Regions from separate parts of the Psychrobacillus sp. NPDC058041 genome, predicted to be linked through region 4. Evidence: riboswitches for the same ligand, from Rfam matches in the RefSeq annotation. Region 4 holds a riboswitch; each other region holds the start of a gene.
The links. A riboswitch is a leader RNA that binds a small molecule or an ion and turns the genes downstream of it on or off. The one in region 4 is predicted to bind S-adenosylmethionine.
Positions count from the first base shown of each region.

Region 1: another riboswitch for S-adenosylmethionine. It lies ahead of metA (homoserine O-acetyltransferase MetA); the one in region 4 lies ahead of ACFVR1_RS13970 (bifunctional homocysteine S-methyltransferase/methylenetetrahydrofolate reductase).
Region 2: another riboswitch for S-adenosylmethionine. It lies ahead of metK (methionine adenosyltransferase); the one in region 4 lies ahead of ACFVR1_RS13970 (bifunctional homocysteine S-methyltransferase/methylenetetrahydrofolate reductase).
Region 3: another riboswitch for S-adenosylmethionine. It lies ahead of ACFVR1_RS05765 (methionine biosynthesis PLP-dependent protein); the one in region 4 lies ahead of ACFVR1_RS13970 (bifunctional homocysteine S-methyltransferase/methylenetetrahydrofolate reductase).

Region 1 covers NZ_JBHVRO010000002.1:270,479-278,908, reverse strand. Annotated here, with positions in the region: partial or broken gene ACFVR1_RS03895 (histidine phosphatase family protein) at 1-271, opposite strand, end outside; gene ACFVR1_RS03890 (GrpB family protein) at 290-820, opposite strand; gene ACFVR1_RS03885 (alpha/beta hydrolase) at 1,156-1,797, opposite strand; gene ACFVR1_RS03880 (DUF1572 family protein) at 1,803-2,315, opposite strand; gene ACFVR1_RS03875 (aldo/keto reductase) at 2,444-3,376, shown strand; gene metA (homoserine O-acetyltransferase MetA) at 3,658-4,566, opposite strand; SAM riboswitch class I at 4,651-4,762, opposite strand; gene abc-f (ribosomal protection-like ABC-F family protein) at 4,891-6,756, opposite strand; gene ACFVR1_RS03860 (RAxF-45 family protein) at 6,868-6,999, opposite strand; gene ACFVR1_RS03855 (hypothetical protein) at 7,074-7,295, opposite strand; gene ACFVR1_RS03850 (sporulation protein) at 7,836-8,231, opposite strand; gene ACFVR1_RS03845 (AI-2E family transporter) at 8,237-8,430, opposite strand, start outside.
Region 2 covers NZ_JBHVRO010000012.1:85,896-94,325, forward strand. Annotated here, with positions in the region: gene ACFVR1_RS16830 (sigma-70 family RNA polymerase sigma factor) at 173-688, shown strand; gene ACFVR1_RS16835 (hypothetical protein) at 681-1,346, shown strand; gene metK (methionine adenosyltransferase) at 1,556-2,752, opposite strand; SAM riboswitch class I at 2,958-3,074, opposite strand; gene pckA (phosphoenolpyruvate carboxykinase (ATP)) at 3,272-4,861, shown strand; gene ACFVR1_RS16850 (hypothetical protein) at 4,904-5,353, opposite strand; gene ACFVR1_RS16855 (alpha/beta hydrolase family protein) at 5,357-6,142, opposite strand; gene ACFVR1_RS16860 (NUDIX domain-containing protein) at 6,081-6,593, opposite strand; gene ACFVR1_RS16865 (CPBP family intramembrane glutamic endopeptidase) at 6,620-7,276, opposite strand; gene ACFVR1_RS16870 (hypothetical protein) at 7,367-7,564, opposite strand; gene ACFVR1_RS16875 (transposase) at 7,557-7,889, opposite strand; gene ACFVR1_RS16880 (YjfB family protein) at 7,972-8,151, opposite strand; gene ACFVR1_RS16885 (Dps family protein) at 8,205-8,430, opposite strand, start outside.
Region 3 covers NZ_JBHVRO010000003.1:124,821-133,250, reverse strand. Annotated here, with positions in the region: gene ACFVR1_RS05780 (aldehyde dehydrogenase family protein) at 1-1,094, opposite strand, end outside; gene ACFVR1_RS05775 (TIGR00266 family protein) at 1,263-2,060, shown strand; gene ACFVR1_RS05770 (hypothetical protein) at 2,698-2,895, shown strand; SAM riboswitch class I at 3,081-3,186, shown strand; gene ACFVR1_RS05765 (methionine biosynthesis PLP-dependent protein) at 3,342-4,460, shown strand; gene metC (cystathionine beta-lyase) at 4,460-5,641, shown strand; gene ACFVR1_RS05755 (acyl-CoA dehydrogenase family protein) at 5,945-7,093, opposite strand; partial or broken gene ACFVR1_RS05750 (steroid 3-ketoacyl-CoA thiolase) at 7,106-7,272, opposite strand; gene ACFVR1_RS05745 (DUF2935 domain-containing protein) at 7,484-8,209, opposite strand.
Region 4 covers NZ_JBHVRO010000008.1:122,495-130,924, forward strand. Annotated here, with positions in the region: gene kynU (kynureninase) at 1-46, shown strand, start outside; gene kynA (tryptophan 2,3-dioxygenase) at 63-917, shown strand; gene kynB (arylformamidase) at 930-1,562, shown strand; gene ACFVR1_RS13955 (hypothetical protein) at 1,559-1,939, shown strand; gene ACFVR1_RS13960 (protoporphyrinogen oxidase) at 2,274-3,665, shown strand; gene ACFVR1_RS13965 (nuclease-related domain-containing protein) at 3,789-4,760, shown strand; SAM riboswitch class I at 4,980-5,085, shown strand; gene ACFVR1_RS13970 (bifunctional homocysteine S-methyltransferase/methylenetetrahydrofolate reductase) at 5,162-7,021, shown strand; gene metH (methionine synthase) at 7,002-8,430, shown strand, end outside.

The DNA.
Region 1 (8,430 bases), on a different contig from region 4:
CCTCATTAAAATCTGCTACTGGCCGGTTCGACAATATCCGTTCTTTAAAACCATCAATAATTTCGATATCTTTACCTAATTCATTAGCAATCCCTTCAACTGTTTGCACAGCTCTTTTAAAAGGGCTAGAAACTACATGATCTATATTCTCCATTTGCAAAAGTCTAGTCATTCTCCATGCATCTGCCATTCCACGTTCAGACAATGGTCTTCCAAGCTCGTCTGGTGTATAAGTAGAATGTGCATGTCTGACAAAATATAAGTTTGTTATCAAAAAAAATTCAACCTCCTAGGTATTTCTTTTTGCAAATATACTTTTCACAAACGGCTCCTTTAAATTGGTATATTCCGTTATTTTCATATTTTCACGTACTGAATAGCTTATTTTCAACCTTTTATATTCTTCTCTTACTTTTTCATTCGCATTTAAATAATCTCTGAAAAAAACAAGGTTTCTCCATATGTCCTTATCATAATCTACTAGATGGATATAATGCGTCTTTACTTCATACGTATCATCCGTAAATTTCGCGAATACAATCTCGCCTGGTCTTTCAACTCGAAGTCTAAGAAACCCAACTTTTTGCAAAACATTCACGAGGGATTTATCTACCTTTTCTATATCGTTCACACCTACTAGTATGTCTATTATCGGCTTTGCCACCATGTCTGTAATTGCAGTACTTCCGACATGTTCAATACAATTTGCTTTTATTTCAATGAGTTTTAATAGTTCATCTTTAACTTTAATAAATTCTGAATTCCATTCACTTGTATAAGGCATTAGTTTTACTTCGTCTTTATTTAATCCAAGTTTCAGAGTGATTTACCCCCTTCACTGTTTAGATGTTCTAAAAGTATCCCTGTAAATTGTTTAGAATTGCTTCTGATAAGTAATCCATGTAGGACAAGGATCGAATGGTAGAACCCCAAGAGAAAACATTGCAAATGGACTAGTCGTATCAATAAAATAAATGAAGCTCCCATCTTTTCTCTTAAAAAGTCAGGTAAGTCTAGCGCGTATACAATTGTCATTTCCAATATTAAGCTCTTTTTTATTGTTCTTTCATGTGATGATAAGATAAACTATTTACTTTATCCAAATATAAACCCCTCATGATAAATGTTATTCTTCATGAAGGGTGAAATATCCTTTTATTCAAATATCTTGTCGTTTAAGAATTCTAACAAGTCTCTTTGATTTTCCGGTGCTACACCATGTGCAACTGGATAACTTTTAAATGTTACATTTGCACCTAGTTTGGTGAAGTAATCTCGACTTCCTACTCCCCATTCAAATGGCAGCATATTATCTAATTCACCATGTGAAATAAATGCATCTAATTGATCAACAGGTTGTATCGAATACTCTTCTTTCACTAATGCTGGAATATATCCACTAAGTGCAACTATTCCTTTTATTCGGTTACCCATTATGAGTGCTAGTGATTGAGTTAGTATAGCACCTTGGCTAAAACCAAGAAGATAAAGCTGATCGCAATCAATCGAGTATTCTTCTACAGCGTCTTCTATAAAAGTTTGAAGGTCTTTTAATACTTGATCAAAAATTCCACGATGGGGTTTTCCTATTCCTTCAATTGTGAAAAATGCGTAACCTGGTGGTTGTGAAATCGGTCCTCTAATACTAAAAATATGGCATTTCTCTTGTAAGCTGGATACGAGTCCTACTAAATCATTTTCATCGCTACCCATTCCATGCATTAAAAATAATGCTGGATATTTATTATTTTCGTTACTATCTGGTGCACTATGAATATTAGTAAATATTGAAACCATATTATTTATCCCTTCTTTTTGGGTATAGACAAAGTTGTCCACTTTTCTTCAGGAACTACCTGTTTCGCAATATAAATAATCTGTCCAACATGGCTTGAAATATGTGCAATGCATCTTATAACTGCTTCCATGACAGTATGTGGTTGATTTCTTATATAAATTGTTTGTAGTAAATGCTTCTCTTCCATAGTGTCCATTGCCTTCAAAAACACATTGCAACCATTTTCCCACATTTTCAATAACTCTTCACGTGACTCTATTGTACTTTCAAACTCCCCATCACGATTTCTATCAGGTTTTTCCCCATCTGTAGTTAAAAAATCAGTCCAGCGAGAAATTAGATTTCCACTCATATGCTTGACGATAACATCGACACTATTTGATTGTGCATTTGGTGACCAAAATAATGCTTTCTCATCCATTTGCATAATCGCTTTCTCTGTATCGCTTTTCATTTCTTCAAATTTCTTTCGAATAACTCGAACAAAATCAGCATGCAGTTTTGTTATTTCTGACAATCTAATCATCTCCTTTAATTATCATTCCATCTAATAATATCATTAAAAGCAGTTTACTTTGAGGTTGTTTGCAAGATTGCTATTATGATAGTGTAACTATTCGGAAAAAGGAGTTGTTTAAACTAACTATGAGTAAAAACGTAGAAATTGGTAAAACTGGACTATTCGTAAATCCCCTAGGACTTGGTACCAATGCCGTTGGTGGGCATAATCTTTTCCCCAGCCTAAATGATGAGACTGGAAAAGAAATAGTACGTACTGCTATAAATAACGGAATTGACTTTTTGGATACAGCCTTTATTTACGGTCCGGGAAGATCAGAAGAGTTAATTGGAGAAGTATTGAAAGAAACTGGGAAACGTCAAGAGATTGTTGTGGCAACCAAAGGGGCGCATAAATTTTTGGATGGAAAAGTAATAGTGGATAATAACCCAAGCTTCCTCAAAGAAACAGTTGAAAATAGCTTGAGACGCCTTCAAACCGATTATATCGATTTATTTTATATTCATTTTCCAGATGAAAACACTCCCAAGGAAGAAGCCATTGGGTCGCTTTCTCGATTGAAAGAAGAAGGAAAAATACGTGCTATTGGTGTATCAAACTTTACACTAGATCAATTAAAAGAAGGGAATCAAGATGGACATATTGACGTACTTCAATCTGGTTATAATTTGATAAAGCGAGAGGCAGAGAATGATTTAATACCTTACGCCAACGAGCATAATATTTCCTTTATACCTTATTTCCCACTAGCATCGGGTTTACTTACTGGAAAGTTTGATAAAAATAGTACTTTTGAGGATGGCCGTTCCAAAAATCCTTTATTCCAAGGGGAAGCATTTGATCGCAATCTAGAAAAAGTAGAACAACTTCGAGTAATAGCAAATGTTAAAAACGTAGCAGTTTCAAATTTAGTTCTTGCTTGGTATTTAGCGCAGGATACAATCGATGTGATTATACCTGGAGCGAAAAAATCGGAGCAAGTATTGGATAATATAAAGACTTTAGAAGTGCAACTTAGCCTGCAAGAAATAAAAGAAATCGACCAAATCTTCCAATAATCTTTGAGAAGTTGTCTTTAAGGCATTCAATTGGCTAAAAGACAACTTTTTTATCAAGTTCCATGAATGATATGTCTCGTTCAATATTGTAATCCCTACTAAAGTTCATCTTTCTTCCATCAAATGGCAGAACAAGACCAATTTATCCTTAAGCGAGACTAAAGTATATGAAATCGCAACCAACTCTAATAAATCCGAGACCAAATTGATGAAATCGAGACTATATCACAAATCTTCCTACCTAATTAAGGGACATCCGTCATCGGACTGCCCCCGCTGAATTATTCCCACTCAAACGGTGTTTCTTGGTAAACATAATAATTCAACCAATTTGAAAATAATAAATGCGTATGAGAACGCCAAGAATTTATCGGTTGTTTCGTTGGATCATCATCTGGAAAGTAATTTTTAGGTACATCGATTTCAAGTCCTTTATTCACATCACGATTATATTCTTCTGCAAGTGTATCTGCATCGTACTCTAAATGTCCCGTGATCATTATATATTTTTTATCTTCAGAAATAACAAGGAAAACTCCTGCATCGTCTGAAGTTGCAAGAAGTATCAATCTCGAATCGTTTTGAATTTCTTCAAAAGATACTGCAGTATAACGAGAGTGCGGAGCATTAAACTCATCATTAAATCCTCGAACAAGATTGTTTGTTAGATCGGAAATTCGATGTGTATATACCCCTGAGCATTTTTGAGGCAAATCATATTTTCCAATACTATAATGATGATACAATGCAGCTTGAGCACCCCAACAAATATGTAAAACAGATGTCACGTTAGTTTTGGTCCAATCCATAATTTGAGTTATTTCTTCCCAATAATCAACATCCTCGAAAGCTAAGTGTTCAATTGGGGCTCCTGTAATGATCATTCCATCATATCGTCTGTGTTTTATTTGCTCAAAAGTAGTGTAAAAAGTATCTAAATGCGTTTTACTTACATTTTTTGATTCATGTGTTGCTGTATTTAAGAACGTTACATTTACTTGAAGTGGTGTATTTCCTAAAAGTCTTAATAATTGTAATTCTGTTCTTTCTTTTTCAGGCATCAAATTTAAAATAATGATGTTCAAGGGACGAATGTCCTGAGTGGAAGCGCGGTCCTCATCCATCACAAATATTTTTTCTTCCTTAAGCAATTCAGTAGCAGGTAACTTCTGTGGGATATTAATAGGCATCTATTTTGTCTCCTTTTCCATTTACAAAATAAAAAACCCTCTTTTCTAATGGATAAGAAAAGAGGGTTTCCTTCAAGCTCTTTGTTCTTATCTCTCAAGATCATTAACAATCTTGATGGAAGTAGCACCTTTCTGACTATGTCAGAGGTTGCTGAAGCGTCATAGGGCCATATCCCTCAACTTCTCTTAATAAGAGTATATTATTTAATTTGATAAATTAATGTTTTAACTTTATCATTTTCAGAACATTTAAGCAATAAAATTTAATAATAAAACAAATTTTTTCGATACTAATAATTCAGTAACCCTCTCAAAAAATTGAATTTATTGAGCTTCCAACCATTGTTCCATCAAGACTTCTAATTCTTTTTCTTTCGAACTTTTGATCGATAGAAGGTATTCGTATTTTGACCAGTCTTGTTCCTTATCAATTTGCTTCTTTAACAAGAGTATTTCCTCTTCCAATATCCCAATTTCTTCTTCAATCGGTCGAGCATTTAGAGGCTTAACTTTCACTAACTTTGTAGGTTCCTTTTTTTGATCTATAACTAGGGCAGCCTGCTTTAACTGCTGCTCCTCCCATTTTACACGCGCCCATTTGTAAGGCCCTTCAAAAGTTATAAGTTGACCTTGATCTAGCCAAGCAGTTCTAGGAAATAATTTATTTAAAAAGTATCGATCGTGAGAAACTGCTAATATTGTTCCTTGAAAGTCATCTAAAGCATCCTCTAAAACTTCTCTTGAATCTATATCCAGATGATTCGTAGGTTCATCCAACATTAATAAGTTGATATCTTGATGCATAAGTTGAGCGAGTCGCAGGCGCATTCTCTCTCCCCCACTCAAATCACCTACTCTTTTAAATACATCTGGACCGTAAAACATAAACTTAGCAAGTATGTGACGAGCATCTCCCTCTAAAACATTTACTTCACTTCGAAATACATCAATTAGCTTTGCTTTGGGATTCATTATTTCAAAGTGCTGAGACAGAAATCCAACTCGGACATTACTACCTAGACGAACCTTTCCTGAATCAACCGGTAATTCTTGTAAAAGTGACTTTAAAATCGTAGATTTCCCTGTACCATTTCGTCCAACAATGGCAACACGTTCTTTCCAATACACGTTTAAATTAGCATCTTGAAGCAGCACTTTTTCTCCATATTTTTTCGATACTTGCTCCATGATGACCACTTCTTTCCCACTTCTAGGAGCGGCTTCAAACGATAAGCTCATCTTTTTAGGATCTATAAGTGGTTTTCTTACCTTCACCATTCTTTCTAATGCCCGTTCCATATTTCTTGCTTGTCTATGAAGTCCAGCGTTTGGCGGCACAGCTTCGTTTGCCCATATTTTTAATCGTTTAATTGCTTCTTTCATTTTCTTAATCTTTTTTTGTTGCTCTTCATATTGCTGAAACTCGCGCATTAATGCATCTTCTTTTTCGATAATAAAAGATGAATAATTCCCGTGATATAACTTTATTTCTCCATCCTCCAAGTCAGCAACTTTAGTCACAACTTGATCTAGAAAGTATCGATCATGTGAAATAATAACTACTGTACCCGAATAGGAAACTAAATATTGTTCTAACCATTCCACTGCAAATAAATCTAGATGGTTCGTAGGCTCATCTAATAACAACAAGTCAGGTTTCGTTAATAAGAGCTTACCTAGCATTATTTTGGTCTGTTCCCCACCACTTAATGTCATAAATGATTGATGCACAAAGGAGGATAATTGTAAACCCTCTATGACTTTGTTGATTTCCGAATCAATCGCATAACCATTACGATTAGTGAACTCCTCCTGAATTTCTCCGTATTTTTGAAGTAATTTCTCTAACTCCTTAGGGTCGTCGGTGGATAGCTTTCCTTCAAGTTCTTTCATCTTAGTTTGTAATTCTATTAGTTCCTCAAATGCTGAATTTAATACATCGATGCCGGACACGTCTTCTGAAAATGATGGTATTTGAGCTAAATAACCAATTTTCGTTCCTTTTTTGAAGTGAATACTACCCACATCTGGCATTTCTAAACCAGTTATTAACGTAAGTAGCGTTGTTTTACCACTACCATTACGCCCTACAATCCCTAATTTATCTCCAGTTTTGATAGATAATGATAAATTTTCAAAAATCGTGTTTCCTCCAAGCATTTTACTAACTTCTTGTATTGTACATATCATATTTTCCGCTTCCTCTCATCTCTGATTTAGCTGGAAGCATTTTTCTGCAAAGAAAAAAGACTGCATATAAGCAGTCTTCTCCTAAAATTGTGGTTCAGAAAGAATGGCTTATCAGCTGTGAATTACATTAAATTGTCTAAAAAAGAACAGACTAGTCCCGTTAGGCTCAATTTCATGAGTAATCGCACAAGACGTGGATAAAAATTCCAATATAAATCCATGTGCATTCACAGTGTTTTTCATTCTTTCTTCACCTCCGTTCACTAAGTTGAGAATATTTTATCATATCTTTTATTTTATGCCAAATAAATTTTTCCTTATTTATCTAATAGGTGGTCATTATTTTCATTCTTATCTGGAATTCCAACATCATTTTTCATATCCACTTTTTTATTACCTGTATTTGGAACAGCATTTGGACTTGCATCACCATTAATTTGGGTTTGGGTATTAGGCGGTCCATTAGAATTTCTATTGAAACCACAAGCAGTTAAGCTAAGCAATATGAAAACTAAGAGTACTGCAAATAACTTTTTCATAATATCTCTCCTCATTTTCCATTAGATTGCTCTTTTTTTATCGTATTATCCATAAGAAAAACCAGGCAAAATGACGCCCGGTTCTTTTAAGAAGAGTAGCTATATGAATGTCGTTGCTTTCCGCTAAGGAGGACGCTTTTCGCGAGCATGGCCGGATGCAGAAAATTTCACCAAAATTTTTAAAAGCAATAGTATCTCTTATTCAACAACAATTACAGGATGGCATGATCACTACATTTACTTAAACTGTTTCTATCCTCTTAGCGATTAGGTACTACTCAATTATTGGATTGTAGTGAAAGGTGGCGACTCCAGCCGGAGGCCAACAGGATGTTGGTCACGAAGGCGTTGCCACACGATGTGGCGCTCTTAGCCTTTGTTCCTCTGTGAGACAGATGAGCCGTCACAACGAACGCGTCCACCTAAAACGGAAATCCGAGGTATTATCTATGAAAGCTGGTTTCGCAGGAAAATAATCCATGTATTATCTTATCTTTTTAAAAAAGCTCCAGCAAAAATTCACTGGAGCTTTCAAAATATCTATTCTTCAATATCGAAGTAAATCTCGTCTTCGTCGTTATATTCGGATCCATTTTCAAATAATACAGTTGTACGTAGGATTAGTTTTGTAACTTCGTCATCACCATCAGGTAGCCATCTATCATCAGGTATAATTTCAAAAGGAACCATTTGCATGTCTTTTGATGCTACTGTTCCTACAAGTTCAATAGAATGTTTGGAAACAATTTTGGATACTTCCCCATTTATTAATTTGAAAACCTCTAGTTTAATATTGTCTATTGACTCGTCATCATGTACACCATCAATATATATTGTTCCAGAAAGGTTTATCCCATGTTCAATATAAGGATGATCGACTACAGTGTCAATTTTAAACGTTTGTACTCTAATGGAAGATTCAAACTTCTTCGCCATAACTCTCAGTCCACCTTGTTATTTGTATACTCATAATGGTTTTCTAAATTCGTTTCATACCTATTATAACGCTTTTTAAACAAGGTATAAAAATGTGAAACAATAACTTTTAAGATTGCATACCCTGGAATTCCTAATATTACACCTGGTACACCAAACAATGATCCAGACGTTATCAAAACAAAAATAATCGTAATTG
Region 2 (8,430 bases), on a different contig from region 4:
TTGTACTTCTCAAGAATCAGCAATTCCTGCTGCAACAATATATTTTGCTAAATAGCAATCAGCGTATGCAGCTTTCTTTCACCATATAACTTCTATATAATATTTTCCGAAAAATCCAAACTTTAGATGTTTGAGAATCGTTTAATATATAACGAAAGGAGTTGATGTCTTTTTGAATATTAATGACTTAAAAGAATTAATGCTTCAATACACAGATTCCTTAATTCGTTTAGCTTATTGCTACGTCAAGGATCTCCAAGCGGCAGAGGATATTGTACAAGAAGTTTTCATAAAGTTTTATCATAATCAGAATAATTATGAAGATCATGGTGAGGTAAAGGCTTATTTAACACAAATGACCGTTAATAAAAGCAAAGATTATTTAAAAAGCTGGACCTATAGAAAAATCCAACTACAAAACAAATTATTTTCACTAGCTGTCAAAAGAAATTTGGACGAATTGGTTAGAAAAGACGAGCAAGCAATAATTGGAGAAGCAATCCTAAATTTGCCCATAAAACATCGAGAAGTTCTCACTTATTTTTATTTTAATGAAATGACTATTGCTGAAGTAGCACATATTTTATCTATTCCAGAAAGTACAGTAAAAACTCGATTAAGGCGTGGTAGAGAACTATTAAGAAATCAATTAACAGGTTTAGAATGGGAGGTTCTTTTAAATGAATAACTATATTCCTTCTGAACTGAAAGATTTAACCGAAAGTAAACAACGTGTTATGCAAAATGTAGTGAATGAGATAGAAAGTAACTCAAGAAAATCTAATCATACATGGCGATATGTGGTGATAACCGCTGTTTTAGCAACTTGTGCAATGCTATTTGTCTTTAACGAAATATTTAATGAAAATGAACAACAATCTGCTACCGAACTACAACTAGATTTAACCCAACCTACATTCTTCGAAAAACAAGGTTTATTTTATCTACTTGGAGTAACGTTGGGTGACTCCCAATCAAAAGTAGTAGAACACTTAGGTAAAAATTATACAATAGATGATTACGAGGATGGTAGTGGGGCGGACTTCATATTGGATTATGATGGTAATGTGAGATTCTATTTTTATCAGGACAAATTAGATAAAATACTATTCATGAAAGCAGATGAAAGTTACTTTGACAAATTATTTAATGATTACGATGGATTTAAATTCACTACTTCTTCCAGTATAGATGATAACGATCGTTATTTTTACTCGAAAGAGACTGGTCAACTTTTAAAAGCAACGATCATTCCAGACGGAAATCTTTACTTATATCTTCTGAGGGGAGGCAAGGATCTCTTGGAGAATCCGGATTTCCCAAAAATAGAACAGATTTTAGATTAGTTTTGGGAATTAGAAAAAGCATCGTTAGGTAAGTGAATTAATATATGGAAGCTGCCCTTCATAGTTGGCATCTTTCTCTTGAGTCATGGTATTTTCTTATCTTTTAAAAATTATAAAAGCGATACATTCCTATATTTCTCTAGGAATGTATCGCTTTTTTGATAAGGGAATCTTTCAATACCAGCCGTTTTTATGGCAGCTTTTTCTAATTATAAACCTGCTTTTTGTCTTAACTCTTCTGCTTTATCTGTTTTTTCCCAAGGTGCGTCGATGTCTGTACGGCCAAAATGTCCGTAAGCAGCAGTTTGTTTGTAGATTGGGCGACGAAGATCTAGCATTTTAATAATACCAGCTGGGCGAAGGTCAAATAATTCACGAATATGTGAAACTAATTGAGCTTCTTCTACTTTTCCAGTTCCAAATGTGTCTACTGCGATAGAAACCGGTTGTGCAACACCGATTGCATATGCAAGCTGAACTTCACAACGATCAGCAATTCCTGCTGCAACAATATTTTTTGCAACATAGCGAGCAGCGTATGCAGCTGAACGGTCAACTTTTGTAGGATCTTTACCAGAGAATGCTCCTCCGCCATGACGTGCATAACCACCGTAAGTATCTACGATAATTTTACGTCCTGTTAAGCCCGCATCTCCTTGTGGTCCACCAATTACAAAGCGACCAGTTGGATTAATAAAATATTTTGTATTTTCATCGATCAAATCAGCAGGAACAATAGGATTGATCACTACTTCTTTTAAATCTTTTTGGATTTGTTCTAATGTAACTTCCGGATGATGCTGAGTTGAGATAACAATCGTATCAATATGGACAGGATTATTATTTTCGTCATACTCCACTGTAACTTGTGTTTTACCATCTGGACGTAAATAATCTAGCGTTTCATCCTTACGAACTTCCGCTAAACGACGAGCCAATTTATGAGCTAAACTAATTGGAAGTGGCATAAGTTCTGGTGTTTCATTACATGCGTAACCAAACATTAAACCTTGGTCCCCTGCTCCAATTGCTTCAATGTCCGAATCAGTCATAGATCCTTCACGAGCTTCTAAAGCTTGGTCAACCCCTTGCGCAATGTCAGCTGACTGTTCATCGATTGCAGTTAATACTGCAGAAGTTTCAGAGTCAAAGCCATATTTTGCACGAGTATATCCTATTTCTTGTACAGTAGAACGAACTACTTTCGGTATGTCTACATATGTAGATGTTGTTATTTCACCTGCAACCAATACAAGACCAGTTGTCACGGTTGTTTCACAAGCAACACGTGCATTTGGATCTTCTGCTAGAATTGCGTCAAGAATTGCATCTGAAATTTGGTCACAAATTTTATCTGGATGCCCTTCAGTAACTGATTCAGATGTAAATAATCTGCGTTGTGTCATAAAAAATTCCTCCTATATCCTGCGAGATTTCTCTCAAGAATTGATACGGTACTCATTCCCATGTCAAGCCATTCAATCAAATAGATTAAACTTGAAGCCGTTTCGGACTTGGCACACAAGGATAAAGGGCGATGTCATAAAAAAAACCTTCCACTCACGTATCTTACACATGAGGAAAGGCTATTAATTTCATAAGCACCTTTCACTCTTATCAATCAAGGAATCTCACCTTGTCTCAGGTTGGGCACCTTTGTAACAAAACAAATATTACAGGTTGCCGGGTTTCATAGGGCCTGACCCCTCCACCAGCTCGGGATAAGAGTATCCGTTCAATTTATCATCATACTTAAGTTGCATTCAGAAGTCAACACATTTTTGTTGACGATTTATTCACAAATAATAAAAATAATCAATTCATTAGTGTAGACTATTAAGTTAAATGTGTTATACTATTTCACATATGAAAGTCATCTCCCTGTTTATATAAGGGAAAATAATTAAAAGGATGGTAAATACAATATGAATTCAATCGATACTGTGAATGAACTGAACGAATTGTTATCTGGTGCTAATGTTAACATTCAATTATCAGTACCGCAACTTGTAGAAAAAGCAACATCAAGAGGCGAAGCTGTTTTAACTTCTACGGGAGCCGTGAAAGCAGAAACAGGTAAATATACAGGTCGTTCTCCACAAGATAAATACATCGTTGATGAGCCTATATCTAGAGACAAAATCGATTGGGGTTCCGTAAACCAACCAATTTCTTCTGAAATTTTCGAATCACTATATAAAAAAGTAACGAAATACCTTGCTGAGCAAGATGAATTATTCGTATTTAAAGGATTTGCTGGTGCTGATAAAGATTCTCGTCTAGGTATTCAAGTAATAAATGAATATGCATGGCATAACTTGTTTGCTCATCAATTATTTATCCGCCCATCAGAGGAAGAGCTTGCAAACCATTCATCTGACTTTACAATCATAAGTGCTCCAAATTTTAAAGCAGATCCAACAGTAGATGGAACAAAAACAGAAACTTTTATTATCGTTTCAATGGAGAAACGCATCGTATTAATCGGTGGTACTGAATATGCTGGAGAAATGAAAAAATCTATTTTCTCTATTATGAACTACTTACTTCCTGAACAAAACATTTTACCTATGCACTGTTCAGCAAACGTTGGAGAAGAAGGCGACGTTGCATTATTCTTCGGTCTTTCTGGAACAGGAAAAACAACTCTTTCTGCAGACGCTGGTCGTAAGTTAATTGGTGATGACGAACATGGTTGGTCTGATAATGGCGTATTTAATATCGAAGGTGGATGTTACGCAAAATGTATCGATTTAACTCGTGAAAACGAACCACAAATCTATGATGCAATCACATTTGGTACTGTATTAGAAAACGTTGTTGTTGATGCGGAAACTCGCGTTGCAAACTATGCTGATAATTCATTAACAGAAAATACACGTGCAGCTTACCCAATTCAAAATATCGAAAATATTGTGGATCCTTCTGTTGCAGGTCATCCAAATACGATCGTATTCTTAACTGCTGATGCTTTTGGCGTATTGCCTCCAATCAGCAAATTGACAAAAGAACAAGCTATGTACCACTTCTTAAGTGGATTTACATCTAAATTAGCGGGTACTGAACGTGGAATTACATCTCCACAACCAGCATTCTCAACTTGCTTTGGTTCACCTTTCCTTCCACTTCATGCAACTGTTTACGCAGAAATGCTTGGAAAGAAAATTGACGAGCATGGTGCACAAGTATTCTTAGTTAACACTGGATGGACTGGTGGAGAATATGGCGTTGGTAGTCGTATGAAGCTTTCTTACACACGTACAATGGTTCGTGCTGCAATTGACGGTAAACTAAACGATGTAGAAACTGAAACAGATGCAGTATTTGGTTTAGCTATTCCAAAACAAGTAGAAGGCGTTCCTTCTGAAGTATTAATTCCACGTAATGCTTGGACAGACAAAGCAGCATACGATAAAAAAGCAACTGAACTAGCAAAAGCTTTCCATGAGAACTTTAAAAAATTCGGTACCGTATCTGAAGATATTACACTTAAAGGCGGACCAGTAGCTTTATAAAGTAAAAGAGGATGTCCCATTAATATGGTGACATCCTCTTTTTTAATCTGCATTTTCATCATAATAATGTGTTGTGATAGATGATGGAAAGATTGAAATAAACTTTTTGGCTTTTTCTTCGTCCGTTTTATATAAAATTATTTCTGACCCATAATGACCCACTTCTAATAGCTCGTCTCCATTTATATTAAAAAACATCGTGAACCATTTTAGCCCACCTTTAGGATCTATAGAATCATTTCTAAAGTAAGTACGATTTTCATCGCTCAAATTAATCGTCAAAATTTTTATTAGTCCTTCATTTAAAGTGGAAGCAGCTTTAGCACTTAATTCGCGGATTGCTTCCGTCTCTTCTTTCCAGCACTGGATAATAACTTCCTGAAATTCATTTGTATAGTTATCCCATAAATCGGTCCAAAAGCTTATATTCGACGGAAATGACGACTTGTCCTCTGAACTCAATGTATCAATCGTAACAACTACATTACCCATCGTTTAAACCCCTTTCTGCCTTTTCATCCAATTACATGCATCTTGCACTACTTGTCGATTCACTTTACTTGGAAAAAAATGCGTATACTCCTGATAATACCAAGCTTCAACTATTTTATTATTCCCAACTAACGCTTTCTCTAAAGCGTTTGCATGCTCAACAGAAACATTTGTGTCTAGCATCCCATGAATGATAAGAGTTGCTGCTTCAATTTCATGAATGTGAGCAAGAACATTTCTATTTTCATACCCTTCTCGATGATTTGTTGGAGTACCGCCGATCACTCGTTTCATCATTCTTCTCATATCTTTACGTTCGTCATATGTTAAGAATATGTCGGAAACACCAGCCCATGTTACGATAGATTTAATATCGTTTCGTAAAATAGCAACCCAAAGAGCCATTATTCCCCCACGTGAAAATGCAAATAAATGAATTCTCTCCAAAGAAAATTGCTTTAACACATCGACTGCAAACACTGCATCCCATCGATCTTCTCCAGCAAATTCATCTTTACCTTCCCCACCACGATTTCCACGGTAATATGGAGCGAAAACTATAAAACCTTCAGAAGCAATTTGCGCAATACGAGCTGGTCTCACCATGCCAATACTTTGCATGCCCCCTCGGCAATATAAAATACCATCATACTCGCCCTTTTCCTTTGGCACAGCAAGTAAGCCTTTCACTCGATATCCGCAAGACCAGTAAGTAATTTCTTTTAAGTTAATATGTGGATTTGGTGATGGATAAACTCTGGTCTTTTCTATCATTCCATTTATTTTCATGTTCTATCACCTTTTCTAATATTGCTTGCATACCAGCATCTTTCATATGAAAGCTTAAATGTTCACAGGTCAAGAACTCTTCTGTTGTTAACCAAATAGGCCCATCAGTTTCAAAGCTCGTACCTTCTTCAATAATATGGGCAACCTTTGCTATAAATACTGCTTTGCAAAATGGAATTACATCATGTACAAGATATTCTGCTATCCACTCGACATTCTCTATCGATACATTTGTTTCTTCCATGGTTTCCCTAATCGCACCTTGTACTGTCGTTTCATTTCCCTCTATTTTCCCCCCAGGAAACTCTATTCCACGTTTTGGGTGCTTTGTTAATAACCATTTGTTTTGATGTTTTGCAATAACTAAAACATGCAACGGCTCTATTGGAAATACTCTTTTTTCAAAAGATAATTCCACTTTTGCTCCGTTTAAATCGCGGTATAATAACATGACTAAAACTCCTTTTTTACTAAAATCTAAGAAGGAACAATTATATACCAGTACACTAACATTATCCCTATATCCGCTAAACAATGACTTATAATTGGTGCAATAATGGAATTCAATTTAAGTCTGAAAATTCCCCACATGATTCCAGCAAGAAATACAGGTATAACTCCCAATACATTAAAAGGAAAACTGAAAATCTCCTTGATGACAATCAAATGATATAAACTATAAAAAATAGTTGTTACCATAATCGTATTCAGATTACCCATTTTTGGCAATATACGAACGTACATAAATTCACGCCAATAAAATTCTTCTAATATCGGATTAATAAGGGCCAGTACTAGTACAAGTAAAATTACCTTTTTCCCACTAAAATCCCATTCCACAAGTAACTGCTGCAATTTGGGAATTTCTAAAACAGAAACTTGAAAAACAGATACAAAGCTATAAATGGTAATTAAACAAATCAATCCACTTACAACCCCTACGAGTATCGACTTTTGGGATAAGGGTAGGAACACATCATTTCTATTTTTTTTATTCCAATATCGGACAACAAGAGGAGTAAACAATAACCATCCGTAAAAAAGAATAAAAGTAATTAAAACATTATGTAATATTGGAAGACCAATAAATATCATAATTGTTGGTCCGAAAAGTAAAATGATTTGCTTTATCATGTTTCCTCCTTATTCTAAATAGCCCATTTATTTTCCATGGTAACATATGTATGAAAAAAAGACTTAGCAAACAAGCCAAGTCTTAACTGCTCATAATTCCTTTTTCTCATGCGCAAAATTTTCTTCAGATAATGCTTTTTGTTCTAATTTGTAATTTTCATTTCCTTCTTCTCTATTTTGTGCTATGTTTTGTTCTGATCTTTGTTGTGGAGACTGGTTTAAAAGCGAACTGACATTACGGTAATTTGTAGCTGTCTCGTTCCCTTTTCTACGAATTATTTTACTCAACGAATACTCTCCTACTTTCATTAAAATATGGAAGCTGTTCTATTAGTAATTTTGATTCTTCATTGCAAAATTCATGAATCAGTGCATATAATTTTTTCATTTTCGTGTCATAATCATCGTTTTCTTTATCCAAATGATATCGTCTTATTGGAATATGTGCTCTCCAAAAATTGCTTGTTTCAGCACTGCTAAGCTGATCAAATAACTTTTCAAAAACGGGAATAATTTCTCTATTTGCGTTTACTTCATATTCCCACGGCGACTCATCTGGATAGATATATACTTTACGATGCACGATAGAAACGTACACTTTGTTTAAAGTCATTTGCACACATCCTTTTTATTAAGTATGTCTCCAAACTAAAAAAACATGCACTACTTTAGCGCATGTTTTTCTTAATTCATTCCTAAGCTTGAATATCTACAACTGATCCTTTATAAGGATGGGGTGCCGAAACTTGAGGCATGTCCTCTAATAACCCAATAGCAGCTACCGTTTCCATGTTCATCGCATTTTTTAAGACACTCATTTGAACAGTTTGTTGTAGATCCGTTAACTGTGAAGACATAATAGAATTAAGATCCATATTCATCCCTCCCTTTTACAAGCTTAATATCGGTTACTTTAGAAAAAGGTGAACTATTTATTTGAATCTCCCAAAAATGCATTTAACATCCATTGGTGTTTTTCTGTTTTTTGATAAATTGCATTTAGTATATCTTCGGTCATATCATCTTGGACCTTTGCCGCTTCATTCATCCCTTTTTTCAAAGACTTCATTATTTTATCGAAATCTTTCACAACGGTTTCTACCATTTGATCGGCTGTTTCTTTATTGCTCGCTTCCTCCACATCTGAAATCTCT
Region 3 (8,430 bases), on a different contig from region 4:
GCATAATAATTCCCTCCTGCAAGCTTCCCTTCCTCTAATATTTCTCCACCAACAAGTAATTTTGCGCCTTCATCTTGTCCAATCTTTGTGTAAGAATGAATTTTTTCCAATGCGTTTTTATTAATTACAGGTCCTATCTTTACCGATTCGTCCAGACCATCTCCAATTGTTAGCTGTTCCATTTGAGTTAGAAGTAAATTCTCTAACTCTTTCTTTACATCTTTATGCACGATTACACGACTACATGCGGTACAACGCTGACCAGCTGTTCCAAACGCACTCCATAAAATCCCCTCAACTGCAAGAGACAAATCTGCATCGTCCATTACAATTACTGCATTTTTCCCACCCATTTCGAGTGATACTTTCTTTAAATGTCGACCGCCAAGTTCCGCCACTTTGCGACCTGTTTCTGTTGAACCGGTGAAAGAAATAACTTTTACGTCGGGATGCTCAATCATAGCTGTTCCAACTTCTGAACCAGAGCCAAATACAACGTTTGCAACGCCAGCTGGCAATCCCGCTTCCTGAAAGATTTTCGCCATTTCATATGCCATCATTGGTGTTTCTGTTGCCGGCTTCCAAATGAATGTATTTCCTGCAACTATAGCCGGGAATGACTTCCATGTAGCAATTGCAACAGGAAAATTCCAAGGAGTGATTAAACCAACTACTCCAATAGGTGCTCGAACACTCATAGCAAATTTATCGGCAAGCTCTGAAGGTGTTGTTTCTCCGAATAAACGACGTCCTTCTCCTGCCATGTAAAATGCCATGTCAATTCCTTCTTGCACCTCTCCACGGCCTTCTTCAATGACTTTACCCATTTCTTTTGTTAACACTTGCGCTAAGTGTTCCTTCTTTTCTTTCATCAGTCTACCAATTTCATATAAGTAATCTGCCCGTTTTGGTGCCGGTACTAGTGCCCATTTCTTTTGCGCTTTCACTGCAGCAGCAACCGCTTGATCTACGTCGTTTTTTGTTGACATCCGAACTTCCGCCAAATGTTGACCATTCGCAGGATTTACAACAGCTGTGTAATCTACTTCTCCTACTTCTTGCCAATTACCATCGATAAAATTAGTTAATTTCATTTCCCTACCTCTTTTCTATATAGGTGAAAACGTTTCCATTTTAAATACATTCTCTATTTATTTGATAAATTCCTTCAAAAAAATTGAAAAATATGAATTTTCAACTTGAAACTTTTTATTACTTTTCTCGTATTATTAAATAAATATTAATTAGGGAGGAAAATATACATGAATAATCATGAAATTGATTTCAAATTATATGGAGATGATATGCAGTTTGTAGAGATTGAATTAGACCCAGGAGAAACTGTAGTTGCTGAAGCAGGTAGCTTAATGATGATGGAAGATGACATTACTATGGAAACCATTTTTGGTGACGGCTCAAGTTCATTTGATAATGGAATAATGGGCAAATTAATAGGGGCAGGCAAACGTATGTTAACAGGCGAAAGTTTATTTATGACTACATTTACGAATGCAGGTAATGGAAAAAAACATGCTTACTTTGCCTCTCCATATCCCGGAAAAATAATTCCTATAGATTTAAGTGAATATCGCGGTAAAATTATTTGTCAAAAAGAAGCTTTTTTAGCTGCAGCGAAGGGTGTTTCTGTTGGAATCGAATTTCAACGTAAGTTAGGAACTGGTTTTTTTGGTGGAGAAGGATTCATCATGCAAAAGCTTGAAGGAGACGGTCTTGCTTTTATTCATGCGGGAGGAACGATTCATAAAAAAGAACTTCAGCCTGGTGAGGTTTTAAGGGTAGACACTGGTTGTTTAGTAGCGATGACTTCTGACGTAGATTATAATATCGAAATGGTTAAAGGAGTGAAAACTGCTCTTTTTGGAGGAGAAGGTTTGTTTTTCGCTACTCTTCGTGGACCAGGTACTGTATGGATTCAATCGTTACCATTTAGCCGTTTAGCGAGCCGTGTTTTTGCAGCTGCTCCGCAAACACTAGGTCGAGGCTCAAAGGATGAAGGAAGTATCGCTGGTGGAATATTTGATCTTTTAGGAGGAAAATAAATAGTTATTATGAGCCATTCTTTATTTACTTCTTAAGAATAACCGGGCTTTCCGCTTTGGCGGAGCTTTTCGCGGACATGGCTTCATTCTCCTAGGCCAACAGGATGTTGGTCATGAATGCGTTGCCCCAGGGAAGAGGCGTCTTTAGCCTTCCTTCCCTTTCTTGCGTTAATGCGGAGCCATCTGCTCATGCACCTGCCGCTTCGCTTTCGGCGCAGAAAACATCTGCTAATCCCGATGAAGTCGCCACATCCCCTCCAATCAACTAGTATGTATGGAACGATTTATCATTGCTTAGTAAGATAGATGACATGGAGCTTCTACGGCATGATATTGCCACCAAAAAATATCTGCCCATATCCTGATGTTATATGCCCTTTAACTTTCGCTGTACCCCTAAGCAGTCACTATCTCCCCTTTAACTTTGGTTATCTGCCCATATCTTGCCTGCTCCGCAAAGGAACCAGTTGTTCATGGCCATAAAATTAAAAATTTATATACTTTCTGTAAAAAACTCTTTTATTCTACTTTATTCCGCAAATTGTTTATAAAGAATCGACCTCCTCTTCATATACTAGTGGAAGAACATTTTTCTATGAAAATATTGTTCTTAAGTATGGGAAAGGAGGTGTTAGCAATGAAAGCTTCTTTAGGTATGTGGATTGGCTGGATTGGGATTGTATTAGCAGTTGTGGGGTTCTTTTATTATCCTATGATACTTGGTGGTGGTGCGGTAGTCTTGGGATTAGTTGGTTTAACTTCCCCACAAAAATTCCTAGCTTGGATTTCTATAGTACTTGGAGCAATTGCATTCTTCCTTCCGATGCTCCAATAGCTACATGTTGACTAATAAATCTGCGGCATGTTCGGCGCATTTACCGCACATGCCTTTTTTACATTTCAAGCCTTACTAAAGGACAACCATCTGCCTTGACTATTTATTACTTCATCTCCTTGTATTATTATCCATCCCATGATAAACTATTTTAAATTTAACATTTAGAAAATTTAATATTTTATTTCTTATCAAGAGAGACGGAGGGATTGGCCCGAAGATGTCTCAGCAACCAGCCAATAATGGTGTGGTGCTAATTCCAATAGACGGACATCGTCTTGAAGATAAGAAGACTAACTTCAGTATTTTTTTGAGGATTCTCTTCTTATTAGAGAATCCTCTTTTTATTTGGAGAAATATCAGCTCCTTTACTCCTGCGTGAAGCTTAAAAGGGCCACCAAGAGGCCTACGTATTTCTTATTTTAATTGAAGAGGATGAATATTATATGTCAAAAAATAGTTTAGAAACCCAACTAGCTCAATTAGGGAACCACAGTGATTTGATAACAGGTGCTGTTAATCCGCCAATATACTTGTCAACTGCTTACATCCATGGTGGTCTTGGCCAGTCGACAGGATTTGATTATACACGTACTAAAAATCCTACTCGCGCTATTTTAGAAGAAGGTATCGCTAAATTAGAAAGTGGAGATGCAGGTTTTGCCTGTAGCTCGGGTATGGCTGCAATTCAATTAGTACTATCTCTTTTCCGTTCTGGTGACGAATTGATTGCTCCAGAAGACCTTTACGGGGGAACGTACCGACTATTTAATCAGTACTCAGATTCTTACAATATTCATACTACATATGCAAAGTTTTCATCCGTAGATGAAGTAAAATCACTTATTACCGAGAACACAAAAGCAATCTTTATTGAAACACCGACAAATCCTTTAATGCAGGAGATCGATATTCAGAAATATGCGGAATTAGCTAAAGAGCATCAATTACTATTAATTGTGGACAATACATTTTTAACTCCTTACTTACAACGCCCTATTGAGCTTGGTGCACATATTGTCATTCATAGTGGAACCAAATATATTGGAGGTCATAATGACGTGCTTGCTGGTCTTGTTGTAGCAAAAGGGACAGAATTAAGTGAAAAATTACATGCAAATCATAATGCATCTGGCGCAGTGCTTTCCCCATTCGATTCATGGCTACTAATCAGAGGATTAAAGACACTTCATTTACGAATGAACCAGCATGATGTAAATGCGAAAAAGATAGTAGAATTTTTGCAAAACGAATCTGCAGTAAAGAATGTACTCTATCCTGGAAAAGGCGGAATGCTTTCTTTCCGCTTACAAAAAAGCGAGTGGGTAGGTCCTTTCCTTGAAAAACTTCAATTAATTGTTTTCGCAGAAAGTCTTGGTGGAGTGGAAAGTTTCATTACATATCCCGCTACTCAAACGCATGCAGATATACCGGAAGAAGAGCGCAATGCCCGTGGTGTAGATAATAGCCTTTTACGTTTCTCAGTTGGTGTTGAAGAAGTAGAGGACTTAATCGCAGACTTGAGACAAGTATTTAATGAACTAGAAAGTGATGTGAGTGAATAATGACCTACCCAAACGAACAGTTAGAAACTAGTTTAATAACGACTTCTACAAGAGGTTGGTCAGAGAGAAAAATTGGTGCAGTCAATGTTCCTATTTATTTGTCTTCCACTTTCCACCAAGGAAATTTTGATGAATTTGGGCCATATGATTATAGCCGTTCCAGTAATCCAACAAGAGATGCTTTAGAACGAACTATTGCAGAGTTAGAAGGCGGAACTCGCGGATTTGCATTTGCTTCCGGAATTGCAGCAATTTCTTCTGCATTCATGCTTCTCTCTTCAGGTGATCATATTGTCATTACAGAAGATGTATATGGTGGAACTTTTCGATTTGTAACGGAAGTATTGCCTCGTTTTGGAATTGAACATACTTTTGCAGATTTTACAGATGTAAAATCCGTTACAAATGCTATTCGTTCAAATACAAAATTATTATATATTGAAACACCATCGAATCCCTGTCTTGGAATCACAGATATTGCCAGCATTGTAGCGCTTGCTAAAAGGAATGATTGTCTTACTTTTTTGGACAATACTTTTATGACTCCACTTTATCAACGTCCGCTCGATCTTGGTGTAGATGTAGTCCTACATAGTGCTACCAAGTTTTTATCAGGTCATAGTGATATTATCGCAGGGCTTGCTGTAACGAAAGATGAAGAACTGGGAAAACGATTAGCCTTCATTCAAAACTCGTTCGGAGCAGTTTTAGGTGCTCAAGATTCTTTTTCTTTAATTCAAGGAATTAAAACTTTAGGTGTACGATTTGAAAAATCCTCAGAATCTGCACAGAAAATCGCTACCTATTTAATGCAACACTCCTTAGTAGAAGAAGTTTTTTATCCCGGTTTATCTACACATCCTGGTTACGATATTCATGTGAAGCAAGCGAGCAACCCAGGAGCTGTTCTTTCATTCCGATTACCTAATCGGACAGTTGCCAAAGTATTTGTAGAAAACGTAAAAATTCCTGTTTTTGCTGTAAGTCTTGGTGGTGTTGAATCCATTCTATCTCACCCTGCCCAAATGTCACATGCGGCTATGCCGAAAGAAGAACGTGAAAAACGAGGAATTACCGATGGACTACTCCGATTTTCCGTCGGATTAGAGAATGTAGATGATTTGATTGCAGACTTCGAGCAAGCATTCACTATAGCAGAAAAAGAGAAAGTGATAACTTAACGAATTGACTTACCTAGCAACCTCTTTTATGAAGGAAGGAAATTTATTAACAGGAGAAGATAAGTTGGTTAAAATCCGTCATGTATTGCGGGTGATATTGAGGAATGAGTCTGTTTTTATGAGAAGTTGTGAATAGGATTGGAATTATTGTACATTAAAAGTTGTTAAATGATGGATCGCAACCAATTATGTTACCCTCTCCTTTACTTTTATTGCAACGTAATATGCTACACAAATAATAGTAAAAGACCTCTTCTCTTTGTCAATTAGACAACGAAAAGAGGCCATATTCATCAATTTTATTTATAATCCTAAGTTCTTCGCAATAATTACTTTCATAATTTCATTTGTTCCAGCGTATATGGATGCGACGGGAATATCTCTATATCTCCTGGCGATTTTGTACTCTTCCATATAACCGTATCCACCATGTAATTGCATACACTCTATGGAAACTTCACGAGCAGTTTCTGTCAGCCAATATTTTGCCATCGACACTTTCGTGACAACATCTTTCCCATTAAGATGGTCTTCAATAAGTGACTCAAGAAATGATTTTCCAAGCTCTACTTTTGTCGCCATTTCCGCTATTTTAAATTGTGTATTTTGAAAAGTTGATATGGACTTCCCAAAAGCTTTACGCGATTTTACATATTCTATTGTTGTTTCAAGCATATCCTCCGATGCAATTTGCGCTGCAAGGGCAACAACTAGTCTTTCTTGTTGCAGCTTTTCCATTAAATAGCCGAATCCATGGCCCTCTACGCCTATTAAATTTAAGACAGGAACACGACAATTTTCAAAATACAATTCTGCTGTGTCTTGTGCATGGAGTCCAACTTTGGCAAGCTTTCTTCCCTTTGTGAAACCGGGTGTACCTTCCTCTACCATTATTAAACTAATTCCTTTATGCTTTGGTTCTATACTCGAATCCGTTTTTACGACAACGAGAAATAGATTTCCATTAATACCATTTGTAATGAATGTCTTTTGGCCATTCAACACATAATAATCACCATCGCGGATAGCGGACGCTTTAATATTGGCTAAATCAGAACCGGTACCTGGTTCTGTCATGGCAATTGCTGTAATGATATCGCCAGTCACACAACTTGGGAGCCACCTTTGCTTCTGTTCTTTTGAGCAAAACGATTCAATATACGGTACAACAATATCATTGTGCAAGCTTACTCCAACTAAACTAGTTCCTACTCTTTCTAATTCCTCAGAAATGATCACATTGAAACTAAAATCTAAACCCAAACCGCCATATTTCTCTTCTACTTGAGGACAAAGGAATCCCATCTCCGCAAGCTTCTTCCAAAAAGAAATAGGAATGATTCTTTCTTTTTCCCATGTATGATAATAAGGTACTGCTTCTTTTTGAAGAAATTTCTGAAGCGAATCTCGAAACATCTCATGCTCATCTGTTTCAAATCTATACCTTCCCAATGTCTATCACTCCTATTCTATTCGTTCAATTATAGTAGTGTTCGCCATTCCCATTCCTTCACATATAGCAAGCAATCCATATCGACCACCTATATGTTCTAGTCTATTCATCAACGTAACAAATAATTTCGTTCCGGTTGCACCCACCCCAGTGGATGACCAAGTGCAATTGCTCCCCCTCTCTAACTAATGTTGATAGTACTTTAAAGAATTAAATAATACCTCGGATTTCCGTTTTAGGTGGACGCGTTCGTTGTGATGGCCCATCTGTCTCACTCATCCTTTCACTACAATCTATTAAGTGAGTAGTACCTAACAAGAAAAAATGCCAAGATGAACAAAAATTCACCTTGGCATTCTTAAATTTCAAATAGTTTTTATTAACGGATTTTACTTTATCTTTTGTAAATAATACGTTTCCTCTCTAGCCATATGATCTGCCATTAGAGGGGTAAAGGTCCCTAATGCTTCTTTTTTAATTCTCATTTCTTCCAATTCCTTTAAGAACACTTTAAAAATCGTCATTTCCAATTCAATATCATTATGGAATTTATCTAATGCTGGAAATCTCTCTACATTCGCACGTAAAAAACCTGCTAGTTCAACTGCTTTTAAATAGAAATCTTCCCAGTCTTTCATAAATTGCTGTCCTTGGTCTTTCAGTTTTCTTTCTACTATGTCTAAATTTGCATCAATAGCAACCGCATGACCCGCCGCATCAAGCAGCCAAAGCAAATCATGATGTAAAGGATGTATTATTGGAACTTCCTGACCTTGTTCTAAGTAGGTAAATACACGGATAGCCTCTTCCACTTCGTTCACCATATGATTGATAAAGGATGGCGATAAGGATATTTTAATATCCCCAATTAAATGATCTTTTATGAGATACAACTTAAACACACGGATTTCTTCACTCGCTAATTTTGCCTGCTTGACTAACAAAATAAGTTCATCTGTATTTAATGGCTGTTTTGAGGTCATTAATAATTGATCAAAGAGATTAGTAAAAGAATTTGCAGCTTCAATTTTTTCCGTTTCATTAGGAGCTAATGAATCATGAATAAATCTTCCATGATCTCCTAACACTTGCAACCAAAAATGAAGTTCATACAATGCGGATTCCTGAAATGTTTTTTCCAGTAAAACCCCTCCTTTTCCCCCTCTAAAAATATATGCATTCACCTATAAATTTGTGAATGGGATAGGCGATTGCATTATACATTTGGAATTGTATTTGGTTTTATTTATCCGCTAACATTTTTTTATTTTGATTTATATCAATCCTTAATTACTTAAACAGGTTGTCCACTTAGTCTCATTTGTGCCCATCCTTC
Region 4 (8,430 bases):
AGAGTTATATAAAAAGTACGAAAACAAACGAGATGTTATCGCTTAAAAATAGGAGGGCTAGAATGTCGAAGGATATTTCAGAGACTCATGATAATTTGAAAAGTGAAAAGGGAATTTATACTGATTTTCAGAATGATATGACGTACGGAGATTATTTGCAATTAGATAGTATTTTGGCTAGTCAAAAACGGTTATCTGGCCATCACGATGAAATGCTATTTATTATCATTCATCAAGTGAGTGAGCTTTGGATGAAGTTACTATTGCATGAATTAACGAGTGCCATTCAAGCAATTCAAGCGGATAAAATGCAAGGTGCTTTCAAAATGCTTGCGCGTGTAACGAAAATCCAAACGCAAATTATTCAAGCATGGGATGTGTTATCAACATTAACTCCTGCTGAGTATTTAGAGTTTCGTGATAAGTTAGGAAAAGCATCTGGATTTCAATCTTTTCAATACAGACAAATTGAATTTGCACTCGGTTATAAAACAAAGCATATACTTAAAATCTATGAAAAAGATACTGAGTTATACGAGGAACTTGAGAAAGCGTATAACGCACCAAGTATTTACGATGTTGCGATACTTTCATTAGCTAAAGCAGGATTTGATTTGAACCCAATGGTGGTGAACCGGGACTTTTCCGTAACTTATGGGGGAGATGAAACGGTCGCTAATGCATGGAAAGAAGTCTATCAAAACGTGGATAAGTACTGGAATCTATATCAATTAGCAGAAAAACTTGTAGATGTGGAAGATTGGTTACAGCAATGGCGCTTTCGTCATATGAAAACAGTCGAACGCATTATTGGCTTTAAAAAAGGAACTGGTGGTTCATCAGGTGTCAATTACTTACGTAAAGTGCTCGATCATCGTTTTTTCCCGGAGTTATGGGATTTGCGAACAAACTTATAAAGGAGGAAGCCAATGGATAACCGGTGGATTGATATTTCACAACCATTCTCGAATAAAATCGGCACTTGGCCGGGTGACACACCATTTCACTTTGACATAGCCTATTCAAAAGAACAGACTGGTTCGGTCAATATTGGACGATTCACAACAAGCGTGCATACGGGGACACATGCCGATGCACCTTTCCACTTTGACAATGACGCACCGACGATTGAACAGCTTGACGTCAATATTTATATAGGCCGTGCTAGAGTAGTGGATATGACAGGGTTTGATTTCATTGGAAAAGAAGAATTGGAAGCAGTTGAACTTGATGGGGTGGAACGTTTACTATTAAAAACAACCGAAAAAACATGCGTAGAGCATTTCCCACCAAAGATTCCCGTATTAAAAGAAAATATTGGGGCTTTCTTGCAAGGAAAAGGAATCTTTTTAATAGGAGTTGATCATCCTTCTGTCGATGCATTAGACGATAAAGAATTATCAACCCATCACGCACTTTATCAACATGGAGTACACATATTAGAAAATTTATTATTACAAGATGTGTCGCCAGGTGATTATGAACTGATTGCACTTCCACTAAAGATACAAGGGGCAGATGGCAGTCCAGTACGGGCAGTGATTCGACCGTTTAAAGAATGAAAAAAGCTTACATAATTTTGGTTTTGTTATTATTAGCGGGTTGTGGTGCTAAAACAAAATCTTTACAAGAGATTTATACAGGGGAAGGCATGAAGGAAGTTGATAAAATCGTACTGACAGATGGAAGCACAGGCTCTTCAAAAACGATTACAAACGGTACGACCATCAATGAATTGATGTCACTAATAAAAGATATTCAGTTTACGCCACAAGCAAACCAAGAAAAACAATTAGGTTGGCGATATAGCATCGGACTGTACGAAGGTGATAAGGAATTTAAGTTCTATTTGAATAAAATCGGGAAATATTATTACCATTCAAATCCTGATATTTTTCCAATTGTAGATGATTTTTATAAAGATTTAAATGTGGAGTAAAAGTAAATTGGTGAAAAATAGTAGGCTCGGTTCTATTCTAAAATAGGATCGAGTCTATTTGTAAATTTGACGAAATAGAAAACTATTGTGTATTTTTAAATCAATCGAGGAAGAATTGTGAGGTATGTCATACCAGTTACCTTTAAAAGCGCTTATACTAAGAATAGCTAGTAATTCCGGATTAACCTTATTTAGAATTCATTACGAACTTCTTTTAGAAGAGTAAGGTTTCCTGCGTATGCATTAGATTTTGCAATGGAGTTTACCTTGCTTCATGTGCATAATTTGAATGCAATTACGCCAAGGCAAATTTGACTAACAGGGAGTGAATGTTTTGAAAAAAATAGTTGTCGTAGGTGGAGGAATAACAGGTCTTTCTACCATGCATTATTTGCAAAGACTTAAAATAGAAAAAGCATTAGATATTGAATTGATTTTAGTAGAAGCGAATGAGTATTTAGGTGGTAAAATTCATTCGGTTAAGGAAAAGGATTTCATAATGGAAGTTGGAGCAGATTCTATTGTTGCGCGCAATGAAGGAGTGATGCCTCTAGTGGAAGAGTTACACTTGCAGGACGAGCTTGTTTATAATGCAACAGGCATCTCGTATATTTACACAAACAATGAATTGCATGCAATTCCTTCGGATACTGTATTTGGAATACCGACAAGTGAAGAATCTTTGGAAAGTAGCACACTAGTTTCTGATGAAGGTAAAGAAGAAGCATTAAAAGATTTGGATTTGCCGAATGAAAGCTTTACGAAAGAAAGCTCAATCGGATCATTTTTAGAATACTTTTTAGGGAAAGAGCTAGTGGAGAAACAAATAGCTCCAGTGTTGTCCGGTGTTTATTCCGGGAAGCTGGACAAGTTGACTATGGCGTCTACACTGCCTTACTTAATTGATTATAAAAATAAATATGGCAGCATTATTAAAGGTTTAGGTGCCAATAAGGAGCAGTTCCAAGCAGCGGCAAATAAGAAGTTTATCTCCTTTAAGGGTGGCCTCTCAACCTTAATAGATCGAATGGAAGAAGAATTGAGAGACTCGACAATTATTAAAGGAGTTCATACGACGAACATTGTGAGAAATGATGCTATTTATGAAATATCATTTACTAATCATGAATCAATAGAAGCGGACTATGTTGTGCTTGCGACGCCACATAATGTAGCACAAACCTTACTGCAAAATGAAGATTTAGATGTAGATTTTAATAAATTGAAAAACTCATCGCTTATTAGTATTTACTTAGGTTTTGATATTCAAGACGATCAGCTTCCAGCAGAGGGTACTGGTTTTATAGTATCTGAAAATAGCGATGTGAAATGTGATGCGTGCACGTGGACTAGCCGTAAGTGGCAGCATACATCAACAAACAGCAATTTGCTTGTTCGTATGTTTTACAAGAACTCAAATCCTGCGTTTGAAAGCATGAAGCATATGAGTGAGAAAGAACTAGTTCAAGTTGCATTACAGGATATAAAGAAGAGCTTAAAACTAAGCGGTGAACCTAAAATTGTGGAAGTGACGAAATGGAATGACCAAATGCCAAATTACCATTTAGAACATGGCGTAGCAATTAGATCATTAAATGAGAAATTATCTGTTGAGCTACCAAATGTAATACTTGCAGGCTGTTCTTATTATGGTGTTGGTATCGGTGCTTGTATTAAAAATGGAAAAGAAACAGCAGAGATGATTTCTAGAAGAATTTTATTATAGATACATTTTTAGGACCAAAATTCTTTTTTGGTCCTTTTTTTGTAGAGAAAATGAAATTGTCGATGCTTTAGTGTAATTTACATATTTTATGTTTATGATACGATGCGGTTAGGGGGTGTTTAATTGTTAGTAAAAACGCGTTCGGACGAGTATAGTTTTACTGGTTTACAGTTGTTGAACCGCCGTTTGCCCGAAATGCATGAGATGAAAGAATTGATTCATACAAAAATGCATATGGCGAAGGCGGGGATTTATGGGGAAGTTCGTGTGGACGAGGTATTCCAGAAGTACTCATTTCCTTTTCAATATGTAGTGCTCCACGATGTTAGTTTGGAATCGTTTGGTAAGTTTCAGATGGATACAGTGTTTTTAACCCAATATTTCGCAGTGATTTTGGAGAGTAAGAATAAAGGAGGGAAATTGCGTTTTAAACAGAATCCTTCCCAGTTAGAGCGAGAAAATGAGGATGGTAAAGTAGATATATTTGAAAGTCCAGAAGTACAGATTGAACGAAATATATATTTGTTCGATGAATGGTTGCGACTGTACGGGGTAAAGATTCCTATCTACGGTGTAATTGTGTTAACGAATTCTAAAGTAATGATTATGGAGCCATCTACGAAATATACCTGCATTCTCCATCAGACAATACCGGTGTTTTTGCGGAATATTGTTCGTGATAAAGTGTGCTTAGATGTAAATGAGATGCACAAATTAGCAGAAAGAATCGTATCGAGTCATCAATCTAATTTTCCATATCCAATGTGCGAGAGGTGGGGCATCAATCCAAACGATCTTCTGACTGGTGTATATTGTGAGAAGTGTAAAGTGCATGGAATGGTAAAAAAGAAAAATGGCTGGAACTGTTTACGTTGCGGCCATGTGGATCGACTTGCCCATGAAAAAGCGATCTATGAGTGGTTTGTGCTAGTTGGGAAAAGCATTAATAATCGGCAATGCAAAAGATTTCTACATTTAAATTCTCCACAATCTGCATTGAGAGTTTTAAAATCAATGAATTTAATAACAAGTGGCAATTCAAAAAATACGATTTATAAGTGGGATTGGAAAGAGATTGCATCAAGGAAAACGTGAAACGGTCGAATAAGTGCCATTATCGGTTGAATCTAAGTGATAATCGGTCGAATAATAGTAAACATCGGTCGAATATGTGAAATAATCGGTCGAAAACTACCAAACATCGGTCGAATACTTGATAGACCCACCCGAAGTGTCAAGAAAATTCAAAACATGCCTTGACGCTTTAGTGCAATAAAGGTACTATATGTCTAACATAAAAAACTGAATAGTGAATTCTTATCAAGAGAAGCCGAGGGACTGGCCCTAGGACGCTTCAGCAACCAGCCGTAATGGTCAGGTGCTAAATCCAGCAGACTTGTATAAGTCTGAAAGATGAGAAGGGACGAATATTACATAATCGTAAAGCCTTCTTTTCATGGAAGGCTTTTTTTGTATTTTAGAGAGGAAGAGTGCGAATGGGATTACTAGAGAAACTACAAACTAATATGCTAACTGCAGACGGAGCAATGGGGACACTGCTTTATTCATATGGAATAGATTATTGTAATGAGGAATTAAATATACAAAAGCCTGAAATTATTGAGAAGATTCATCGAGATTATATTGTCGCTGGAGCAGATATTATCCAAACGAATACATACGGTGCGAATGCGATTAAATTAGCAAGGTACGGATTAGAAAATCAAATGAAAGAAATCAATGAAGCGGCGATTCATATTGCAAAAAGAGCTGCTGCACCAGGTGAACAATTTGTGCTTGGTACGATTGGGGGGATACGTGGTATTCGGAAGAGTGATGCTTCTATGAATGAAATCATCGCAACACTTAACCAACAAGCTAGCCACCTCTTATCCGGCACCCCAGATGGGCTACTACTCGAAACCTATTATGATTTTGAAGAGCTTATGGCATCGGTCACGCATTTACGTAAAATGACGGAAACACCAATCATTGCTCAAGTATCAATGCATGAACCTGGAATTTTGCAAAACGGCTTATCACTAAATGATGCATTACATCAGCTTGAATCAATAGGAGCAGATATCGTTGGAGTTAATTGTCGTCTCGGACCGCATCATACGATTCAAGCATTTGAGGGAGTAACACTTCCTAAAAAAGCATTTCTTTCCGCTTATCCGAATGCGAGCTTGCTCGATATGGAGGATGGACGTATTGTGTACGAATCGGAAGCGGATTATTTTGGGAGGGCAGCGTTATATCTTCGTGATGCGGGTGTTCGACTGATAGGTGGATGTTGTGGGACTACTCCAAAACATATAGAAGCAGTGAAAAAAAGAATTGCCAACTTACCACCAATTACAAATAAAACAGTCACACCTAAAAAGCAGATAATCATTCAAGAACCAGAGCCAACAATCAATAAACCTCTACATGAAAAAGCGAGAACGGAAAGAACAGTTATTGTGGAACTGGATACCCCGCGTCATTTGGACACGACCACTTTCATAGAGGGAGCGGAAAAACTATATGCTGCTGGAATTGATGCGGTCACAATGGCGGATAATTCACTTGCCTCGCCGCGAATTAGTAATATGGCAATGGGATCAATGCTGAAATTACAAAACAATATACGTCCACTTGCACATATTACTTGTCGTGATCGCAACTTAATTGGCTTGCAATCTCATTTAATGGGTCTTGATGCGCTTGGAATTCATGATATTTTAGCAGTAACTGGAGATCCAACAAAAATTGGAGACTTTCCAGGAGCTACAAGCGTTTATGACGTATCGAGTTTAGAATTACTTCAATTAATTAAACAGTTAAATGAAGGTATTTCATTTTCAGGAAAATCTCTTCGAAAAAAAGCAAACTTCTCTGTAGCAGCAGCATTCAATCCGAACGTTCGCGTGCTCGATCGCGCAGTAAAGCGTCTAGAGAAAAAAATCGAGTGCGGAGCTGACTATTTCATCACGCAACCAGTCTATACAAAAGAAAAAATTCAAGAAATATATGAAGCAACAAAACATTTGTCCACACCAATTTTCATCGGTATTATGCCACTGACAAACAGTCGAAATTCGGAGTTCTTGCACAATGAAGTGCCTGGTATCAAATTATCAGATGAAGTGCTCGAACGTATGCGTGCTTGTGGAGAAGATAAAGAGCGTTCTACAGCAGAAGGCATACAAATTGCAAAAGAACTGATTGATACTGCAGCCGAATTATTTAACGGAATTTACATCATTACGCCGTTTTTCCGTTGTGATATGTCACTGGAATTAATTCAACATATTAAAGAGATTGATGAAAAGAAAGTGAGAGAAACCAGCTATGTCCAAACATCTAATTGAAAAACAGCTTCAAAATAGAATACTTATTATTGATGGTGCAATGGGTACGATGATACAAAATGCGAATCTTTCTCCAGAAGATTTTGGTGGGGAAGAATATGAAGGTTGTAATGAGTATTTGAACATTGTGAACCCAAATGTCATCGAGCGAATTCATCGTGAATATTTAGGGGCAGGTGCTGATATCATTTGCACAAATACATTTGGCGGAACGCCAGTTGTGTTGAATGAATATGATCTTGGAAACGAAGCATATGAAATTAATTTCCGAGCAGCGCAAATTGCCAAAAATTGCACTGCTGCATTCTCTACACCTGAATGGCCACGTTTTGTAGCAGGAGCAATTGGACCGACAACCAAAACATTATCTGTTACGGGCGGTATTACGTTTGATGAATTAACGTATGACTTTTACGTGCAAGCAAGAGCTTTAGTCGAAGGCGGATCGGATGTAATCTTACTTGAAACGAGTCAAGATATGTTGAACGTAAAGGCGGCAACTATTGGAATAAAAAAAGCGTTAAGCGAAACAGGCAAAGAACTTCCGATAATGATTTCAGGAACAATCGAGCCAATGGGTACGACACTTGCTGGCCAAAGCATTGAAGCATTCTACATTTCCATTGAACATATTAAACCACTTTCAGTGGGGCTTAACTGTGCAACAGGGCCTGAATTTATGACGGATCATATTCGATCCCTTTCCGAGTTGTCGGATGGATATGTGAGCTGTTATCCGAATGCAGGATTACCCGATGAAGAAGGACATTATCATGAATCTCCTGAATCACTTTCGAAAAAATTAAAAGGTTTTGCGGAAAAAGGTTGGTTAAATATTGTGGGTGGGTGTTGCGGAACTACTCCTCGACATATTCGAGCAGTTCGGGAAGCAGTGAAAGGCATTGCGCCGCGGAAACTAACGGAAAACGTACATGGTCATGTCGTGTCTGGAATCGAGCCGTTACTGTATGATGATTCGATGCGCCCGTTACTTATAGGAGAGCGTACGAATGTAATTGGTTCACGAAAGTTCAAGAGACTAATTGTGGAAGAAAAATTTGAAGAAGCTTCAGAAATTGCACGTGCACAAGTAAAAGGTGGTGCGCACGTTATTGATATTTGTCTTGCGAATCCAGACCGCGATGAGCTAGCGGATATGACAAATTTCATGAAAGAAGTTGTAAAAAAAGTAAAAGTGCCGCTTGTCATTGATTCTACTGATGAAAATGTGATTGAAGAAGCATTGAAGTATTCGCAAGGAAAAACAATTATTAACTCGATTAACTTAGAAGACGGAGAAGAACGATTCGATGCTGTTATGCCACTTGTTAAAAAATATGGTGCAGCAGTAGTTGTTGGAACGATTGATGAAGTGGGAATGGCTGTTACTCGTGAACGAAAGCTGGAAA